DNA from 4 places in the Bradyrhizobium sp. USDA 10063 genome. Region 4 is predicted to be linked to each of the others. Evidence: predicted binding sites of a transcription regulator. Region 4 holds the regulator's gene; each other region holds the start of a gene.

Region 1 (4,839 bases), 920 kb from region 4:
ATACAGCTTGGGTCGGATGGACGGTTTGATGACACGGATTTTAATGTCCGCAGGCCGCGCTATCTGAGATAGATTTACACCCGGCGCCGCAAATCCCTTGCGACCGGAACAACCACGGGAATTCGACAATGTCGGACCTAGACCGTAACTATGCTTCTCCCTTCGGCCGGGTAGCCGGTCGCATTGACACTGCGACGGTCGACGCCGGTCTGCGCGCCTACATGCTGCGCATCTACAACTACATGACCATCGGCCTGGCGATCACGGGCCTCGCAGCGCTTGGCGTCTATATGGCGGCGGTGACGGGAGATCCGTCCGCAGCCGTCGCGAAGTTTGGCAGCGCCTATCTGACGCAGTTCGGCTATGCGATGTTTGTCAGCCCGCTGAAGTGGCTGTTCATCCTCGCGCCGCTGGTGATGGTGTTCGTAATCTCGGCCGGCATCAACCGGCTGCAGCCCGCGACTGCCCAGCTCCTGTTCTGGGTATTCTCGGCGCTGATGGGCCTGTCGCTGTCGTCGATCTTCCTGGTGTACACGCATACCTCGATTGTGCGGGTGTTCTTCATCACCGCGGCGACCTTCGGTGCGCTCAGCCTCTACGGCTACACCACCAAGCGTGACATGAGCGGCATGGGCTCGTTCCTGTTCATGGGCCTGATCGGCATCATCATCGCGAGCCTGGTCAACCTGTTCCTGGCGAGCTCGGCGCTGCAGTTCATCGTTTCGGTGGTCGGCGTGCTGGTGTTCGCGGGCCTCACCGCCTGGGACACCCAGCGGCTGAAGAACGACTACATCTACGGCTACGCCTCGCAGGGTGGCGCGATAGCCGAGCGTGCGGCGATCACCGGCGCACTCTCGCTCTACCTGAACTTCATCAACCTGTTCACGCTGCTCCTGCAGCTCCTCGGACAGCGCGACTAAGCGCCTCCGGTAGAACCAAGATAAAAGCCCCGGCCTTACCGCCGGGGCTTTTCGTTTGTGCCCCTCCTCCGTCATGCGCGGGCTCGTCCCGGGCATCCACGTGCTTTGTAACCATTGGCGAGAAAGGCGTGGATGGCCGGGTCAAGCCCGGCCATGACGGACAATGAGAGCGTTGCTCCCGTTAAACCTGCTGTTATCCTCGCCACATGTCCGCCACAGAGATCAGGCCCGCCACCGAGGCCGACCTTCCCGCCGTCACCGCGATCTACGAGCAGGCCGTGCGCTTCGGCACGGCGACGTTCGAGCTCATTCCGCCCGATCTTGCGGAGATGACACGACGATACAGGGTGCTGACGGACGGCGGTTTCCCCTATCTCGTCGGCGTCCTCGAGGGTCGTGTGGTAGGCTACGCCTACGCCGGCGCCTACCGCCCGCGTCCGGCCTATCGCTTCACGGTGGAGAATTCGATCTATCTGGATCCCTCGATCCACCGCCGCGGCATCGGCCTGCAACTGATGCAGCAGCTGATCGCCGAATGCGAGGCGCGCGGCTACCGTCAGATGATTGCGGTGATCGGCGATTCCGCTAATGCCGGCTCGATCGGCGTTCACGTCAAAACCGGTTTCACGCTGATCGGAACCCACCCCAGCGTCGGGCTCAAGTTCGGCCGCTGGCTCGACACGGTGATGATGCAGCGCGCGCTCGGCGACGGCGCGACCACGGTGCCGACCGAAGATCCGGGACGGCGTTAGATCCGTAGCCGGATAGAGCGCAGCGCAATCCGGACCACGAAGATGCCGGCGCTACACCACTGCCAGCTTGCGGTCGATCACGAGCAGCACGCGCTCCAGTTCATGGCCGCGGCGCAGGATCAGGCCGGTCGCCGAGATCACGCTGTACATGCCCTGCTTGCGGGCAAGCCGCGGGTCCTTCTCGATGCGATAGATCGGGACTTCGGAGGAGCGGCGAAACACCGAGAACACGGCGCGCTCCTTCAGGAAGTCGATGGCGTAGTCACGCCATTCGCCATCGGCGACCATGCGGCCATAGAGATTGAGGATGCGATTGAGTTCGAGACGATTGAACGTGACGCGGTTCTGTAGCGGGCTGGTAACGGCGGGCCGCGCCGCCGCGCGAAGCCCGCTTGGATCGGTGTCCTCCGATATCGATATCATCAAGCGCCTCCTGTCATCCACCTGACATGATTGCGCTAACCGGCCAGCGCCGCAAGGGTTCATGGCTTGCCACGCGACGTATGGGAAGATTTTCCAGAGTCACAGGATCGTTAGAAAGAATCTTATTGCTGCCCCACTTCCGCCCATCGCCCGCCCCGCTGCCCTGCGAGAAGGAAATCCTGCGTTGGCCCGGTCCTTTCGGTTCCGGATTCCTCAGCCCCCAGCCCCCCGGGGCCGTCGGGATCGGGCCTGTTCGCAGGGGAGTTAACTCCCTTTTGACTGGGCCAACGAGAGTTGGTCCTTTTCTTTTTTGGGGTTCCATCTCTCCAAGCCGGCCGGCGCATCGCGCGCTCAGCGTGAATCCGATTAGAGGTGATGGAGCGCGATTCGCGAGGTCGTGCCCCGCGATGACGAAAGTGGATTTGGGCTCGAGCTTTAGTGCAGCGGCGTCATGGCTGCGCCGAGCATCGGGCCCGGCTTGTCGCGATTGCCGTCCTGAACATAGACAACGGCGGCATCGACGCCCTCGCGCGAGATGTTCTCGATCGGCACGGTCCAGCTTCCCGCGCTGCCATTCCAGTCGCCGACCTTCAGGAGATTACGCACCACGTTGTGGTAGGTGATTTCGCGGCCGCGATTCTCGCCGCGCCCGATCGAGATCGGCACCGCCTTGGAGATCGAGCAGATCCAGACTTCGCCATGGCGGACGCGCGGCGCGCTGCTCGCCGCCACCGAGACATTGATCTGCTTGCCGGACAGCGACATCGTCACCGGCACCGACATCACGCCCTCGGTCGCGGTATCCTTGATCGCCGTCTCGATGCCGACGCGGTCGCTGCCGATCACCTTTGCCGATCCATTGACGATGACTTGCGGCGTATAGACGTCGCGGTCGCCGCGCACATGCGAATAGGCCTTCTGGCGCGCGCTGAAGCGCGAATCGGCCAGCGTGTCCTTCCAGCCGAGATAATCCCAGTAATCGATCGGCATGCTGAGCGCGATGACATTCGGGTCCTTGGCGAGCTCGCCGATGATCTTGTCGGCGGGCGGGCAGGACGAACAACCTTGCGAGGTGAAGAGCTCGACCACCGCACGCGGATCGGCGTGAGCGGGTCGGATGATCGCGATAATGGCGCAAACACTGAGCGCACCGGACCAAAGCGAAAGACGATTATAGGCCATCATCGCTGACATAGTGAGAACCGATCGTGATGATTTCCATCCGTACTTGTACGGGGCATGAGAGACGATCCTGGAGAGTATGCATGCCCCTGACGTGCGAAAGCGGCCTTTTTCATAGGCCGCCCGCATTTCTCTAGCCATTCACGTAGCAGTGAGGCACTGATCACAAATCCGCGTTACGCCGCGAGTTTGCGCAGCACGTAGTGCAGGATGCCGCCGTTGCGATAGTAATCGAGCTCATCGAGCGTATCGATCCGGCAAAGCAGCGGGACATGCTGCACTGAACCATCGCTGGACGTGACGTCCGCCGTCAGCATCTGCCGCGGCTTCAAATCGCCCTGCAAGCCACGAATCGTGACCTTCTCGTCGCCCTTGATGCCGAGCGACTGCCAGGACGTGCCCGGCTCGAAGGTGAGTGGAAGCACACCCATGCCCACCAGGTTGGAGCGATGGATGCGCTCGAAGCTCTGGCAGATCACCGCGCGAACCCCGAGCAGTCGGGTGCCCTTGGCGGCCCAGTCGCGCGAGGAGCCGTTGCCGTACTCGGCGCCGGCAAACACCACCAGCGGCACGCCTTCCGCCTGGTACTTCATCGCGGCATCGTAGATCGACATCTGCTCGCCGTCGGGCCAGTGCTTGGTGTTTCCGCCCTCCGGAATGTTGCCGTCGGCGCCCTTGAGCATGAAGTTCTTGATGCGGATGTTGGCAAAGGTGCCGCGCATCATGACTTCATGGTTGCCGCGCCGCGTGCCGTACTGGTTGAAGTCGGCCGGCCGCACCTGATGCTCGCTCAGGAACTTGCCGGCGGGCGAAGTCAGCTTGATCGAGCCGGCCGGCGAGATGTGGTCGGTCGTGATCTTGTCGCCGAACATGGCGAGGATCCGCGCCTCGACGATGTCGGTGATCGGCTCGGGCTCCTTCTTCATGCCCTCGAAATAGGGCGGGTTCTGCACATAGGTCGAGCTCATGTTCCAGCGATAGGTTTCGCTCTCGACCGTCTTGATCTTGCGCCAGTTGGTGTCGCCCTTGAACACGTCAGCGTATTTCTTCTTGAAGATCGACGCGGTCACGAACTTCTTCATGAAGGCGTTGATTTCCTTCGCGGTCGGCCAGATGTCCTTCAGGTAGACCGGCTTGCCGTCCTTGCCCTCGCCGATCGGCTCGACCGCCAGATCCTTGGTCACGGTGCCCGCCAGCGCATGCGCCACGACCAGCGGCGGCGAGGCGAGATAGTTCGCCTGCACGTCGGGGCTGACGCGGCCTTCGAAGTTGCGGTTGCCCGACAGTACGGCGGCGGCGACGATGCCGTTGTCGTTGATCGACTTCGAAATCTCTTCCGGCAGCGGGCCGGAATTGCCGATGCAGGTGGTGCAGCCGAAGCCGACCAGGTTGAAACCGACCTTGTCGAGATCGGCCTGCAGGCCGGAATTCGCGAGATATTCCGCCACCACCTGGCTGCCCGGCGCGAGCGAGGTCTTCACCCAGGGCTTCGCCTTGAGGCCCTTGGCAACCGCATTGCGCGCCAGCAGGCCGGCGCCGATCAGCACGCTCGGGTTTGAGGT
Region 2 (4,839 bases), 660 kb from region 4:
CTCCCCGCCCCCTCACTCTCCCACCGCCGCATTCAGCCTGTCCCGCAGCGCCACGATCTCATCCCTCATCGCCGATAGTTCCGGGATCGAGCAGGCCGCGGCGGCTAGCACCGACTGCGGCACCGCTCTCGCTTTCTCTTTCAGCGCCTGCCCCTGCGGCGTGAGCGCGATCAGCACCTGCCGCTCGTCTTCCGTGCCGCGTGTACGCTTGATGAGCTGCGCCGTCTCCAGCCGCTTGAGCAGCGGCGTCAGCGTGCCGGAGTCCAGGAACAGCCGCTCGCCGATATCCTTGACCGGCACGCCATCCCTCTCCCACAGCACCAGCATCACCAGGTATTGCGGATAGGTCAGGCCGAGCCGGTCCAGCAGCGGCTTGTAGACGCGGTTGAACGCGTGCGCGGTCGAATAGATCGCAAAGCAGATCTGATTGTCGAGCCGTAGCGGCTGGTCCGCGACCGCCAACTGTTTCCGTGCCATTTCTCAGCCTCGTCAGAATCTCGGTTCATTGTGGGCCGGCGCGGCCGCGCATTCAATTGCGAACAATTAAATGTGAGGCCATGCATTTTATATTGTACACAATCTAATTGTCTGCAATATAAATGGCGTCGAAACCGTTGATCAGGGAGACACCCATGTCCGTGAACGTGCTCTACAAGACCAGCGCCAAGGCCACCGGCGGCCGCGACGGCCACGCCGCAACGCTCGATGGCGCGCTCGACGTCAAGCTCACCACCCCGAAGGAGCTCGGTGGCGGAGGCGGCGCCGGCAACAACCCCGAACAGCTCTTTGCGGCCGGCTACGCCGCCTGCTTCATCGGCGCGATGAAGTTCGTGGCCTCGCAGGGCGGCCCGAAGGTGCCCGCCGACGCCTCGGTGACCTCGACGGTCGGCATCGGGCCGCGCTCGGAAGGCGGCTTCGGCCTCGATATCGCGCTCGACATCTCGCTGCCGGGGCTGGCGCGCGCGGACGCCGCGGCGCTGGTGGAAAAGGCCCACCAGGTGTGCCCCTACTCCAACGCCACGCGCGGCAATGTCGATGTACGCCTGAACGTGGTGTAATCCGCATGGCGGAATAGCCCGCCGCACCCGGCGGGCTATTCGCGTTGCGATCGGTGTGCGGCATGCCCGCGACGCGCGATAAGGCATTGCCGCCGCGTGCGAAGACCGCTAGCTCTGGACAAGCCCTCCATCTGTTTGACGTGAGCGAAGGTTTTCCATGAGTTCAGAAGCGGTCGCAGGCGCGATGGCCGGCCTGCGCGTGATCGACCTGACGCGCGTGCTCGGCGGTCCCTATTGCACGCAGATTCTCGCCGACCATGGCGCCGACGTGATCAAGGTCGAGCCGCCTGCCGGCGACGAAGTGCGCGACTGGGGCCCTCCCTTTCACGATGAGGACGCGGCCTATTTCGTCGGCATCAACCGCAACAAACGCTCGATCGGGCTCGACCTCGCCTCCGAAGGCGGCCGTGCCGTGCTGATGAAGCTGCTCGAAGGCGCCGACGTTCTGATCGAGAATTTCAAGCCGGGCACGCTCGACAAATGGGGTATCGGCAACGACGTGCTGCGCGCGAAATTTCCGCGGCTGGTGCATTGCCGGATCTCCGGCTTCGGCGCCGACGGCCCGCGCGGCGGCAATCCCGGCTATGATGCGATCATCCAGGCGATGACCGGCATGATCGCCGCCACCGGCTCGCCGCAGAGCGGCCCGATGCGGATCGGCGTGCCGCTGGTCGACATCACCACCGGGCTTTACGCGGCGATCGGCATCCTGATGGCGCTGTCGGAGCGGCAACGCTCCGGCGTCGGTCAGTTCCTCGAGACCACGCTGTACGAGACCGGCCTTGCGATCATGCATCCGCACACGGCCAACTACTTCATGCACGGCAAGCCACCTGGTCTCACCGGCAACGAGCATCCGAACCTCGTTCCGTACGCGATCTTCCCGACCAAGACCGACAACATCTTCATCGGTGTCGGCAATGACGGCACCTTCCGCAAACTGGCCAAGGAGATCGGCAAGCCCGAGCTCGGCACCGATCCGCGCTTTGCCCGCAACAAGGACCGCATCGCCAACCGCGACGCGCTGCGCGCCGAGCTTGCCGCTGTGTTCAGCCAGTATGAGGCCGAGCCTTTCTGCAACCGCCTGCTCGCCGCCGGCCTGCCGGCGGGCCCGGTGCAGAAGATCGACCAGGCGCTGACCAATCCGCACACAATCTATCGTGGCGATATCATCGCGAAGGACTGGTACAAGGGCGTCGCATCGCCGATCCGGCTGGAACGCACCAAGCCCAGCCTGCGCCGCACCCCGCCCAAGTTCAGCCAGCACGCCACTGAGGTGCTCGGCGAATTCGGCTACTCGCAGGCCGAAGTCGAGGCCCTGGTCGCCAAGGGCGTGGTCTGCGGACCTGAGCGGAAGCGCTGATCGTTCCGGCCTTAGCCAGGGCAGTAACCCCGGCCCATCCCGTTGGCTGCGGCGGCTGCTGGCTCCAAGATTGCTGATCATGAATCCGGGGCCCGGCATTCGCCGGGCCAAAGGATGTGTGCTGCTTTTTCGTGCCTCCGTCCTTGGTCCGGCTTCCCTGGTACCCGGGTCCTCGCTTATACGGTCATTTGCCCGTCATTCCGCGCTGCTAGCGCAACTAAATCGAAATGGCGGCCTAACGGGAGGGAGTTTTGATGGCTTTTCGAGCATTTGGCGCTGCAGCAGCCGTTGCGGCCACGCTGGCATTCGGCGCCTCGCCCGCATTTGCGGTGACCGAGATCCAGTGGTGGCACGCCATGACCGGCGGCAACAATGATGTCGTGGTCAAGCTCGCCAACGACTTCAACGCATCGCAGAGCGAGTACAAGGTCGTTCCGACCTACAAGGGCGGCTATGCCGACACGATGAACGCCGGCATCGCCGCATTCCGCGCCGGCAATGCGCCCCACATCATGCAGGTCTTCGAGGTCGGCACCGCCACCATGATGGCGGCAACCGGCGCCATCAAGCCGGTCTACAAATTGATGCAGGAGGCCGGCGAGAAATTCGACCCCAAAAGCTACCTGCCTGCGATCACCGGCTACTACTCGACCTCGAAAGGGGAGATGCTGTCCTTCCCCTTCAACTCGTCCTCGACCGTGATGTGGGTCAATCTCGACGCCTTGAAGAAGGCTGACATTGCCGAGATCCCGAAGACCTGGCCGGAAGTGTTCGACGCGGCCAAAAAACTGAAGGCCGCGGGCTACAGCAATTGCGGCTTCTCCAACGCCTGGGTCACCTGGGTCAATCTCGAGCAGCTCTCGGCCTGGCACAACGTGCCGCTGGCCAGCAAGGCCAACGGGCTCGACGGCTTCGACACCGTGCTGCAGTTCAACGGGCCGCTGCAGGTCAAGCACCTCGAGAAGCTGATCGAGTTGCAGAAGGACAAGACCTACGACTATTCCGGCCGCACCAACACCGGAGAGGGCCGCTTCACCTCGGGCGAGTGCCCGATCTTCCTGACTTCGTCGGCTTTCTTCGGCAATGTGAGGTCGCAGGCCAAGTTCAAGTGGACCAATGCGCCGATGCCCTACTACCCGGACGCCAAGGGCGCGCCGCAGAATTCCATCATCGGAGGCGCCTCGCTGTGGGTGATGGGTGGCAAGACGGCCGAGGAATACAAGGGCGTCGCCAAGTTCCTGGCGTTCCTCTCCAACACCGACCGCCAGGTCGAGATCCACAAGGCGTCCGGTTATCTGCCGATTACCAAGGCCGCGTACGAGAAGGCCAAGGCGGACGGCTTCTACAAGGATCAGCCCTACCTCGAGACGCCGCTGAAGGAACTGACCAACAAGGAGCCGACCGAGAACTCGCGCGGCCTGCGCCTCGGCAACATGGTCCAGCTTCGCGACATCTGGGCGGAGGAAATCGAGCAGGCGCTGGCCGGCAAGAAGACCGCCAAGCAGGCGCTGGATGCCGCCGTCGAGCGCGGCAACCAGATGCTCCGGCAGTTTGAAAAAACCGCGGTGCGCTGAGTCTCGCGTTTTATTTTCGCACCTCAATGTCGTCCCGGGCTTGACCCGGGACCCATAACCACCGAACTCCGTTGTTGAACCAAGCTCCAACTCCGAGTCTTCGTCACCACAGCCGCCTGTGGTTATGGGTCCCGGGTCAAGCCCGGGACGACGGCTGATTTCGGAGCTACAATCATACGCTGAGGATCAGGCCGGCCGCACGATGCGGCCCGCCTTGCTTGGGGTGTCATGCAGAAGCAGTCGGTCTTCCAGTCGAAGCTGTTGCCCTATGCGCTGGTCGCGCCGCAGCTCGCGATCGTTTTGATCTTCTTCTATTGGCCGGCCGCGCAGGCGGTGCTGCAATCCTTCCTGCTTCAGGATGCGTTCGGGCTCTCGACCAGTTTCGTCTGGTTCGAGAACTATCAGGACATCCTGAGCCAGCCGGATTATTGGGCGGCGATCGTCAGGACCTTCGTGTTCTCCTTCGCCATCGCGTTCTCGTCGCTGTCGTTTGCGCTGCTGCTGGCTGTCATGGCCGACAAGCCGCTGCGCGGCGGCACGCTGTATCGCACGCTGCTGATCTGGCCCTATGCCGTCGCGCCCCCGGTGGTCGGCGTACTCTGGGTGTTCATGCTGCACCCCTCACTCGGGATCCTGGCGCGCGGATTGCGCGGCATGGGCATCGACTGGAATCCGCTGCTCGACGGCAATCAGGCCGCGCTCCTGATCATTCTCGCCGCCGCCTGGAAGCAGATTTCCTACAATTTCCTGTTCTTCCTTGCAGGCCTGCAGAGCATTCCAAGAAGCGTGATCGAGGCGGCCGCGATCGATGGCGCGCGCCCGATGCGGCGGTTCTGGACGGTGA
Region 3 (4,839 bases), 2.7 Mb from region 4:
CGTGCCGACATAGCTGATCAAGATGGTCTCACCGAGCAGCTTCAGCCATTTCTGCCAGCCCCAGAACCATTCGCCGACGTCGGTCCAGACCCGCTGGCCGCTATCGAGCGTCAGGATGCGGTCGAAATAAGAGACGAAGTTGCCGAAATAGGTGAAGAGCGTGCGCAGATTCACTTCGGCACCGATGCCAGCGACGACGAGCGCTCCGAGGAACACCGCCGCCGCCAGCATCGTCTTCAGCCGCTTGCGCGCGACCGCCTTGCGATAGGCATCGTTCAGCGCCTCAAGTTGCTGGGCGGGAAGGATGGATACGGCGGTGGCCATCTGATCTGCTTGCTTGGGATCTGCTGCTTGCCCCTAGAGCATTTTCGGTTCTGATTGAATCAGAACCGAAGCTCTAGATTCTTGTTCTGACGCGTTTTCTTCACGCGAACCGGTGTCCACTTCGCTCGAAAACGCTCTAACGGAAACAGGCCGGGTCGCAATCGACCCGGCCTGCGTATTCGTGTCGACCGATCAGGACGCCTTCTTCTTGCGCAGGGCGTCGACGAACTTGATCAGCTCGATCGTGCCATCCCAATCCTTGGTGGTCGCGGGATGGAAGCCCTTCTTCTGGCCGTCGGAGAGCTTGTCGAACATCGCCTTGTCCTTGGTCGGCGCATCGAAGAAGGCCTTCGCGATCGCGGCCTTCAGGTCGTCGGGAAGATCCGAGTTGTAGGCATAGGGCCCGTTGATGATCTCTGCCGACTTGTGGATGATGCGGAAGTCATCCTTCTTCATCGGCGAGCCGTCCGCGTTCTTCAGCATGCCCTTGTGCAGCATCTGGGCGAGCGTGGAGTCATTGTCGCTGGTCCACTGGTTGGCGGCGACGTCGACCGTTCCTTGCGAAAGCGCGAGAACCGCGTTCTCGTGGCTGCCGGTGAAGACGACCTTGCTGAAATAGGCTTCGGCGTCCGGAATGCCGTTCTTGTTGAGCTCGAAGCGCGGCACGTTATTGCCCGAAGTCGAGTTCGGATCGACGAGGCCGAGGTTCTTGCCCTTCACGTCATCGAGGGTCTTGTAGGGGCTGTTCGCCTTGACGAAGAACACCGAATAATAGCCGGTCGAACCGTCGGCGTTGATGTCGTTGGCGAAGGCGTCTGTCTTCACGCCGGTCAGCCGCGCGCGGGCGAAGGAGGCCGAACCGTAGCTTGCGATCTGAATGTTGCCGGAGCGCTGGCCCTCGATCACGGCGGCATAGTCGTTGGCGATACGCAGCGTGACCTTCACGCCGAGCTCCTTGGAGAGATAGTTGACGAACGGCGTCCAGCGCTCGGTGACGCCGGAAGCGTTTTCGGCCGGCACGACCGCGAAGGTCAGCTCCGGATATTTTGCCTTCCAGTCCTGCGCCGAGGCGGACGCGGTGAACGCGAGCGCGGCGGCGCCGGCGAGAATGATGCGACGAGTGATCATGGTTTACCCCTGTGTTGTGGCAACGCCTGTTAGGCCACTGCACACTGCAGCGGCTTTCCCTGGATAAGGTTGCGACGTTCAGGCCGCGGCTGCGGTGCCGAGCGCCGGAGCTGTTGCGGCATCGGGCGCGGGCATTGGCGCCCCGCCGATGACATCATTGGCCTCGAGATCGTAGAGCTCGCGGGCGATGTGATCGGTCAACATCGACGGCTGACCATCGAACACCACGCGGCCTGCCGCCATGCCGATCAGGCGGTCGCAATAGCTGCGCGCCAGATCGAGCGAATGCAGGTTGCAGAGCACGGTGATGCCGAAATGCTTGTTGATACGCAGCAGCGCATCCATCACGATCTTGGTATTGCGCGGATCGAGCGAGGCGATCGGCTCGTCGGCGAGGATGATGTCGGGCTCCTGCACCAGTGCGCGGGCGATCGCCACGCGCTGCTGCTGGCCGCCGGAGAGCTGGTCGGCGCGCTGGGCCGCGAACTGCGCCATGTCGAACTGCTCGAGTGCCGACATCGCAAGCGCCCTGTCTTCGTCGGGCCAAAACTGGGTCAGCGAGCGCCAGGACGGGATCTCGGCAAGGCGGCCCATCAACACATTGGTCAGCACGTCGAGCCGGCCGACCAGATTGAACTGCTGAAAGATCATCGCCGAACGCGCCCGCCACTGACGCAGGGCCTTGCCGCGCAGTGCGGTGACGTCGACACCTTCGAACAGGATACGGCCTTCGGTCGGGTCGGCGAGACGGTTGACCATCCGCAGCAATGTCGACTTGCCGGCGCCCGAGCGGCCGATCACACCGACGAAACTACCGGGCTGAACCGAGAACGAAGCATTGTCCACCGCGGCTTTTGTACCGAAACGGCACGTCAAACCTTCCACCACCAGCATGCAGTGCTCCGAAACCCGTCACGTCGGCTAACGGCTAACGTCACCGCATTACAGTTGTGTGACGAACGCGTTGCAGTGCGGCAATCGTGCACAGCGCCGGCGATGTCACACACCTGTCACGCTGATGTTATGAAGCACATCGAAGACGTGCGTTCCCCCGCAACCATTCGAGAGGCGAAGATGGCCGGCAAGATGCTTTCCGTTGTACCGACGGTTGATCCCACCGCTTCGGTGCGGGATAGCCAGCTTGGGGCCTATACCGAGGTCGGCGCGCGAACCAGCCTGCTCGAAGTTACGATGGGCGACTATTCTTACGTCGTGAATGATGCGCAGCTCACTTACACGACGATCGGTAAATTCTGCTCGATCGCCGCGATGACCCGGATCAATCCGGGCAATCATCCGATGCACCGTGCGTCACAGGCGCATTTCACCTATCGCGCCAGCGCGTACTTCCCCGGCGAACATGACGAGGCCGAATTCTTCGCCTGGCGCCGAGAGCACCGTGTGCATATCGGCCATGACGTCTGGATCGGACATGGCGCCATCATCCTGCCCGGGCGCTCGATTGGAACCGGCGCGGTGGTCGCGGCTGGCGCGATCGTGACCAAGGATGTCCCCGCCTATACCATCGTCGCCGGCAATCCGGCGCGGCCGATTCGCAAGCGCTTTCCCGACGACATCACCAGCCGCCTTGCTGCGCTCGCCTGGTGGGACTGGGATCACGAAATGTTGCGTCAGGCGCTGCCGGATTTCCGCAAGCTGGTTGTCGAGGACTTCCTCGCAAAGTATGAAGCGCTGAACGCGCCAACAGCCCGCCGGAGTGCCATCTCGTGACTGACATTATCATCGAACGCGGCAAGGCGCTGGTTGAAGGCGGAATCGTCGAAACGCGGCTGCGGACCGCGGGCCGCGACATCGCAGCCCTCGGCGGAGATGGAGACAGCCACGGCGCGCTCGGCATCGATGCACGGGATCTGAAGGTGCTGCCGGGCATCGTCGATCTGCATGGCGACGCCTTCGAGCGGCAGATGATGCCTCGTGCCGGTGTCGATTTCCCGATCGACGTGGCGCTCGCTGACAGCGACCGGCAGGCGATCTCAAACGGCATCACGACGGTGTTCCACGCCACCACCTGGTCGTGGGAGCCGGGCCTGCGCAGCGCCGACAATGCGCGGAGGCTGCTGGAGGCGATCGAGCAGATGCGCCCGCAGCTTGCCGCCGACACGCGCTTCCATCTGCGCCACGAGACCTACAATCTCGACGCCGAAGCGGAGATCATCGGCTGGCTCGCGGAGGGTCGTGTCGACCTGTTCGCGTTCAACGACCATATGGACGGGACGATTGGGGACCTGGCAAAGCCACGGAAGCGCAACCGGATGGTGGAGCGCACCGGACTTTCGGCTGAGCAGTTCGACCAGTTGGTCGCACGCGTGGTGTCGCGCGCGAACGATGTGCCGGCCTCGGTCTCCCGCCTCGCCGTCGCGGCGCGTTCGGCCAATGTCCGCATGCTCTCGCATGACGACAACAGCCCCGAGATGCGCAAGGCGTTTCGCGACCAGGGCGTCGGCATCGCCGAATTCCCTGTCAACGAAGAGACCGCGCGCGAAGCGGCGGCGGCCGGCGATCACATCGTGTACGGCGCGCCGAACGTCGTGCGCGGCGGCAGCCATACCGGCTGGACCAAGGCGTCCGACATGATCGCCAAGGGCCTCTGCTCGGTGCTGGCCTCGGACTATTACTATCCAGCGCAACTGCTCGCGGCCTTCCGGCTTGCCGCTGATGGCGTTCTGCCGCTGGAAAAGGCGTGGGACCTGATCTCGGCAGCGCCGGCGCGCGCCGCCGGGCTCGACGACCGCGGCGTGCTCGCCGAAGGTCGCCGCGCCGACATGATCATCGTCGATGACAAGGTGCCGCTGCGGCCGCGCATCGTTGCGGTGATATCGGCGGGACGTCTCGTGCATCTGGCCGATGCCAGCCGGCTCACCTATTCCACAGCACCGCGCAAGGCGGTTGCTGCCGCTTGACGCGACGATGGCCAACTATCCCCGTTATGCCCTCTACTACGCCGCCGCACCCAGCAGCGCGCTCGATCGCTTCGGCGCCGAGATGCTGGGCTACGATGCCTATCATGGCGGCGACCTGCCCTTTCCCCGGGGCTTGCCGCCGGACTGGCGCGAGATCACACAAGACCCTCGCAAATACGGCTTTCATGCCACGCTGAAGGCGCCGATTACGCTGGCGGAGCGCAAGACCGAGGCCGATTTGGCTGGGGCATGCGAGGCTTTCGCCGATACGCCGCGGCAAATTCCCGTAATCGAACCTATCATCGATTCGATCAGCGGCTTCATCGCGATGATCCCGGCAAGACCGTCGGCAGAGTTGCAGCAGCTCGCGGCCGACGTCACGCACGACTTCGACTCATTCCGCGCGCCGCTGACGCCAGCGGATCGCGCACGGCGGAATCCCGAGCGATTGACGCCGCGGCAGGTC
Region 4 (4,839 bases):
TGCCTGGAGCGGCGCTTTGCTCATCACCTTGACCGTGCTCGCGCTCAACATCGGCGCGCGCATCCTCGGCGCCGAAAGGAGCGCAAAATGACCGATCTGTCCGTATCGACGACCAGCCCGAGCGCGGCCATTCCCCAGAAGTCGCTGCCGGAAGCGCCGCCGAAGGTGACCGCGCGCAGCCTCAACTTCTATTACGGCGAGCACCACGCGCTGAAGAACATCAACCTGACGCTCGGAACCAACCGCGTCACCGCCTTCATCGGTCCGTCCGGTTGCGGCAAGTCAACGCTGCTGCGGATCTTCAACCGGATGTACGATCTCTATCCGGGCCAGCGCGCCACCGGGCAGTTGATGCTGGACCAGACCAACATCCTTGACCCTAAGCTCGACCTCAACCTGCTGCGGGCGCGGATCGGGATGGTGTTCCAGAAGCCGACGCCGTTCCCGATGACGATCTATGAGAACATCGCCTTCGGCATCCGCCTCTACGAGAAGATCTCGAAGTCCGAAATGGACGGGCGCGTCGAGAAGGCCCTGCGCGGCGGCGCGCTGTGGAACGAGGTCAAGGACAAGCTCAACGCCTCCGGCCTGAGCCTCTCCGGCGGCCAGCAGCAGCGCCTCTGCATCGCCCGTACGGTTGCGGTGCGGCCCGAAGTGATCCTGTTCGACGAGCCCTGCTCGGCGCTCGATCCGATCTCGACCGCCAAGGTCGAGGAATTGATCCAGGAGCTGTCGGAGGACTACACGATCGCGATCGTCACGCATAACATGCAGCAGGCGGCGCGCGTCTCAGACAAGACCGCCTTCATGTATCTGGGCGAACTGATCGAGTTCGACGACACCAGCAAGATCTTCACCTCGCCGAGCGATCGACGCACCCAGGACTACATTACCGGCCGGTTCGGCTGAGGAGGGACATCATGGCTTCTGAACATACCGCCAAGGCGTTCGACAGCGATCTTCAGGAACTGACCCGCCTGGTCGCGGAGATGGGCGGGCTGGTCGAACGGATGATTACCGAATCCGTCGATGCGCTGATCCGCCGCGACATCGCGCTAGGCAAGCGTGTCGTCGCTTCCGACATCGAGATCGACAGCCTGCAGCGCGTGATCGAAGAGCGCGCCGTGCTGACGATCGCCCGCCGCCAGCCGATGGCCGTCGACCTGCGCGAGATCGTGGGCGCGATGCGGGTGGCGACCGACCTCGAGCGGATCGGCGACCTCGCCAAGAACATGGGCAAGCGCGTCGCCGCGCTGGAAAACGACTTCCAGCCGCTCAAGTTGATCCGCGGCCTGGAGCACATGACCGACCTCGTGCTGTCGCAGGTCAAATCCGTGCTCGACGCCTATGCCGCGCACGATCTGCCGGCGGCGATGAACGTCTGGAAGAGCGACGAGGAAGTGGACGCGATCTGCACCTCGCTGTTCCGCGAACTCCTCACCTACATGATGGAAGATCCGCGCAACATCTCGTTCTGCATCCACCTGATGTTCTGCGCCAAGAACATCGAGCGGATCGGCGACCACGCCACGAACATCGCTGAAACGGTCTTCTACATGATCGAGGGTCAGCAGATGACCGACAAGCGTCCGAAGGGGGATATGACGACGTTCGCTACCACTGTTCCAGGTAACTAGCGCACGATCCGGAAAACCGAACCCGGTTTCCGACAGGATCATGCTCAAACATTGACGAGCGGGATGACGATTGAGCAGAGAGTCGTCCCGCTATAGGAGAAGCCAAGCCGATGAGCGCTCGCATTCTGGTGGTCGAAGACGAAGAAGCGCTGACGACGCTGTTGCGCTACAATCTCGATGCAGAAGGCTATGATGTCGAAACGGTCGCCCGTGGAGACGATGCGGACACAAGGCTCAAGGAACGCATTCCCGACCTTGTCGTGCTCGACTGGATGCTGCCGGGGCTCTCCGGCATCGAGCTGTGCCGCCGCCTGCGGGCGCGGCCCGAGACCAAGCAGCTCCCGATCATCATGCTGACCGCGCGCGGCGAGGAAAGCGAGCGCGTGAGAGGGCTGGCTACCGGCGCCGACGACTACATCGTCAAGCCGTTCTCGGTGCCCGAGCTGCTTGCACGGGTGAAGGGCCTGTTGCGTCGGGCAAGCCCGGAGCGGCTCGCCACCGTGCTCACCTATGGCGACATCGAACTCGATCGCGAGAAGCGCCGCGTCGCGCGCTCGGGCCGGCCGATCGATCTCGGCCCGACCGAATATCGGCTGCTGGAGTTCTTCCTGGAGCATCCGGGCCGCGTGTTCAGCCGCGAGCAATTGCTCGACAGCGTCTGGGGCCGCGACATCTATATCGACGAGCGCACCGTCGACGTCCACATCGGCCGCCTGCGCAAATTGCTCAATCCCGGCCGCGAGCAGGACCCGATCCGCACCGTGCGCGGCGCCGGCTACGCGCTGGATGATCGCTTCGCGAAGGCCGAGCCATCGTAAGATCGCTGACTCGTCGTCCCGGGCTTGATCCGGGACCCATAACCACCGCAGCCATTTGTTTGAACACGCTGGGCCCCAGCGGGCAGTAACCACGAACACCTGTGGTTATGGGTCCCGGCGTTCGCGGGACGACATTCGTTGATGCAACCCGGCTTACTTGCCGTGTGACGGCTTGGCTGTCGGACGGCGGCGGTCGGCCGCCGGCTGGTAGGCGACCCGCGAGTGGTGCGCGCAATAGGGCAGGCCGGGAAGCGCCTTGCCGCCGCAGAAGAAGAATTCCGGGCTCGAGGGATCGCCGACCGGCCAGTGGCAGGTGGCCTCGTTCAATTCGAGCAGCGACAGGCGCTGGTTCATCGGCACCACATTGTCATAGGCGACCGGGTCGGCTTCCACCTCCACCTCGAAGACATGGGCGAGCGCGGTGTTGCCGCGGGAGACCGGTCGCGCCACCCGCATCATCGGCTGTGCGGGACGCGCCTTGCGCTGCCGCGGCGCTGCCGCAGCGGGACTCTTGGCGCGGCCAGACAGGCCCAACCGATGAACCTTGCCGATCACCGCATTGCGCGTCACGTTGCCGAGTTCCGCAGCGATCTGGCTCGCCGAAAGCCCGGCTTCCCAGAGCTTCTTCAACTGCTCGACGCGTTCGTCGGACCAGGTCAATACCGTCATCGCATGTTTCCCTTCGCGTTGCGCCGGCCGATCCTTGGACGGCGCTGCGATGCCAAATCTCAAAAATCCCTGCGGGCAGAATCCCTTAAGGCTCGCCGGGCGCGAAAAGCGCGCCCGAACGTGTACGCTGCACACAGAGAACTCTTGGGATCAAAACCGCCGCACGAGATGTCGTACCCGACAGCCCAGACGCTACAATATGGCGTGACTCTGGCGCAAGAGTCCGCGCCTGTGCGTCCACATGTTCCGACATTTAGGGATTGCAATCGGGCTTTTCCACCACACCGGAAAGCTACGGAATACCTGTACTTTGCAGCGCAGCTTGGCGGCTTCGTGGCGATTGACAGCACCCGCCGCGCGCATAGAATGCCTCTACGTGCCGCCCTGCAAAGGCGGCACGTTTTGTTTTCGCTGGATGAGCATCTAGCCGCGTGCCTCACGCCGCCAGGGCTTATCTGAAAAGGCTTGTCTGAAACTCTTCAGTGATCGCCATGACCGACAGCGCCACGTCGCATCTGCTTCCCGTTTTTGCCAGGGCCGATCTCGGCTTCGAGCGCGGCGAAGGCTGCTGGCTGATCTCGACCAAGGGCGAGCGCTATCTCGATTTCACCTCCGGCGTCGCGGTGAACGCGCTCGGCCACGCCCATCCGCATCTGGTGAAGGCGCTGCAGGAACAGGCGACAAAGCTCTGGCACATGTCGAACCTGTTCAAGAGCCCGGACGGCGAGAAGCTGGCCGCGCGGCTGTGCGAGCAGAGTTTTGCGGACCTCGTGTTCTTCTGCAATTCCGGCGCTGAAGCGATGGAGGGCGTGATCAAGCTCGTGCGCCACTATCACTTCTCGAAGGGGCGCCCGGAACGCTATCGCATCATCACCTTCGACGGCGCCTTCCACGGCCCGTACGCTCGCGACGCTCGCCGCGACCGGCGCCGCCAAATATCTCGAGGGCTTCGGTCCGCCGATGGACGGCTTCGACCAGGTGCCGCACGGCGACATCGAAGCGGTGAAACGCGCGATCGGTCCACAGACCGCGGGCATCCTGATCGAACCGGTGCAGGGCGAAGGCGGTGTGCGCAGTGCGCCGCCAGCCTTCTTCAAGGCGCTGCGCCAGCTCTGCGACGAGCACGGCCTGCTGCTCGCCTTCGACGAGGTGCAGACCGGCATGGGCCGCACCGGCGAGCTCTTCGCCTACAAGCGCGTCGGGGTCACGCCTGATGTGATGTCGCTCGCCAAGGCGCTCGGCGGCGGCTTTCCGATCGGCGCCTTCCTCGCGACCGCGGAAGCCGCGTCCGGCATGGCGCCGGGCTCGCACGGCTCGACCTTCGGCGGCAACCCGCTTGCGGTCGCGGCCGCCAGCGCCGTGCTCGACGTGATGCTGCAGCCCGGCTTCTTCGATCACGTGCAGAAGATGTCGCTCCTGCTCAAGCAGAAGCTCGCCTCCGTGGTCGATCGCTATCCGTCCATTCTATCCGAAGTGCGCGGCGAGGGGCTTCTGATCGGCGTCAAGGCCGTGGTGCCTTCGGGCGACCTCGTCAACGCCCTGCGCGAGCAGAAGCTGCTCACGGTCGGCGCCGGCGACAACGTGGTGCGTTTCCTCGCACCGCTGATCGTCGGCGAGGCCGAAATCGAGCAGTCCATCGCCTGCCTCGAGCGCGCCTGCGCTGCGCTCTCCAGCGACCCCTCAAAGAAGGCAGCGGGGCAATGAGCACGATGCCC

The links. The regulator PhoB, encoded in region 4, activates phosphate uptake and scavenging genes when phosphate is short. The targets are predictions, from matches to a motif close to TGTCATNNANCTGTCAT.
Region 1: ACVJGD_RS30080 (DUF2794 domain-containing protein) is a predicted target of PhoB. The motif match lies at 2,107-2,123, and genes of this name have one in related genera.
Region 2: ugpB (sn-glycerol-3-phosphate ABC transporter substrate-binding protein UgpB) is a predicted target of PhoB. The motif match lies at 2,604-2,620, and genes of this name have one in related genera.
Region 3: phnC (phosphonate ABC transporter ATP-binding protein) is a predicted target of PhoB. The motif match lies at 2,450-2,466, and genes of this name have one in related genera.

The regions. Positions count from the first base shown of each region.
Region 1 is NZ_JBSSGP010000002.1:5,898,720-5,903,558, reverse strand. Features, by position in the region: gene ACVJGD_RS30090 (Bax inhibitor-1/YccA family protein) at 129-920, shown strand; gene ACVJGD_RS30085 (N-acetyltransferase family protein) at 1,127-1,672, shown strand; gene ACVJGD_RS30080 (DUF2794 domain-containing protein) at 1,724-2,095, opposite strand; gene ACVJGD_RS30075 (DUF1223 domain-containing protein) at 2,531-3,289, opposite strand; gene acnA (aconitate hydratase AcnA) at 3,454-4,839, opposite strand, start outside.
Region 2 is NZ_JBSSGP010000002.1:5,641,349-5,646,187, forward strand. Features, by position in the region: gene ACVJGD_RS28810 (MarR family winged helix-turn-helix transcriptional regulator) at 13-477, opposite strand; gene ACVJGD_RS28815 (organic hydroperoxide resistance protein) at 633-1,058, shown strand; gene ACVJGD_RS28820 (CaiB/BaiF CoA transferase family protein) at 1,216-2,421, shown strand; gene ugpB (sn-glycerol-3-phosphate ABC transporter substrate-binding protein UgpB) at 2,676-3,995, shown strand; gene ugpA (sn-glycerol-3-phosphate ABC transporter permease UgpA) at 4,224-4,839, shown strand, end outside.
Region 3 is NZ_JBSSGP010000002.1:7,633,730-7,638,568, reverse strand. Features, by position in the region: gene phnE (phosphonate ABC transporter, permease protein PhnE) at 1-324, opposite strand, end outside; gene phnD (phosphonate ABC transporter substrate-binding protein) at 517-1,452, opposite strand; gene phnC (phosphonate ABC transporter ATP-binding protein) at 1,531-2,346, opposite strand; gene ACVJGD_RS37870 (chloramphenicol acetyltransferase) at 2,527-3,183, shown strand; gene ACVJGD_RS37865 (alpha-D-ribose 1-methylphosphonate 5-triphosphate diphosphatase) at 3,180-4,373, shown strand; gene ACVJGD_RS37860 (DUF1045 domain-containing protein) at 4,381-4,839, shown strand, end outside.
Region 4 is NZ_JBSSGP010000002.1:4,982,793-4,987,631, reverse strand. Features, by position in the region: gene pstA (phosphate ABC transporter permease PstA) at 1-91, shown strand, start outside; gene pstB (phosphate ABC transporter ATP-binding protein PstB) at 88-909, shown strand; gene phoU (phosphate signaling complex protein PhoU) at 921-1,637, shown strand; gene phoB (phosphate regulon transcriptional regulator PhoB) at 1,748-2,455, shown strand; gene ACVJGD_RS25600 (GcrA family cell cycle regulator) at 2,609-3,124, opposite strand; partial or broken gene ACVJGD_RS25595 (acetylornithine transaminase) at 3,616-4,828, shown strand; gene argF (ornithine carbamoyltransferase) at 4,825-4,839, shown strand, end outside.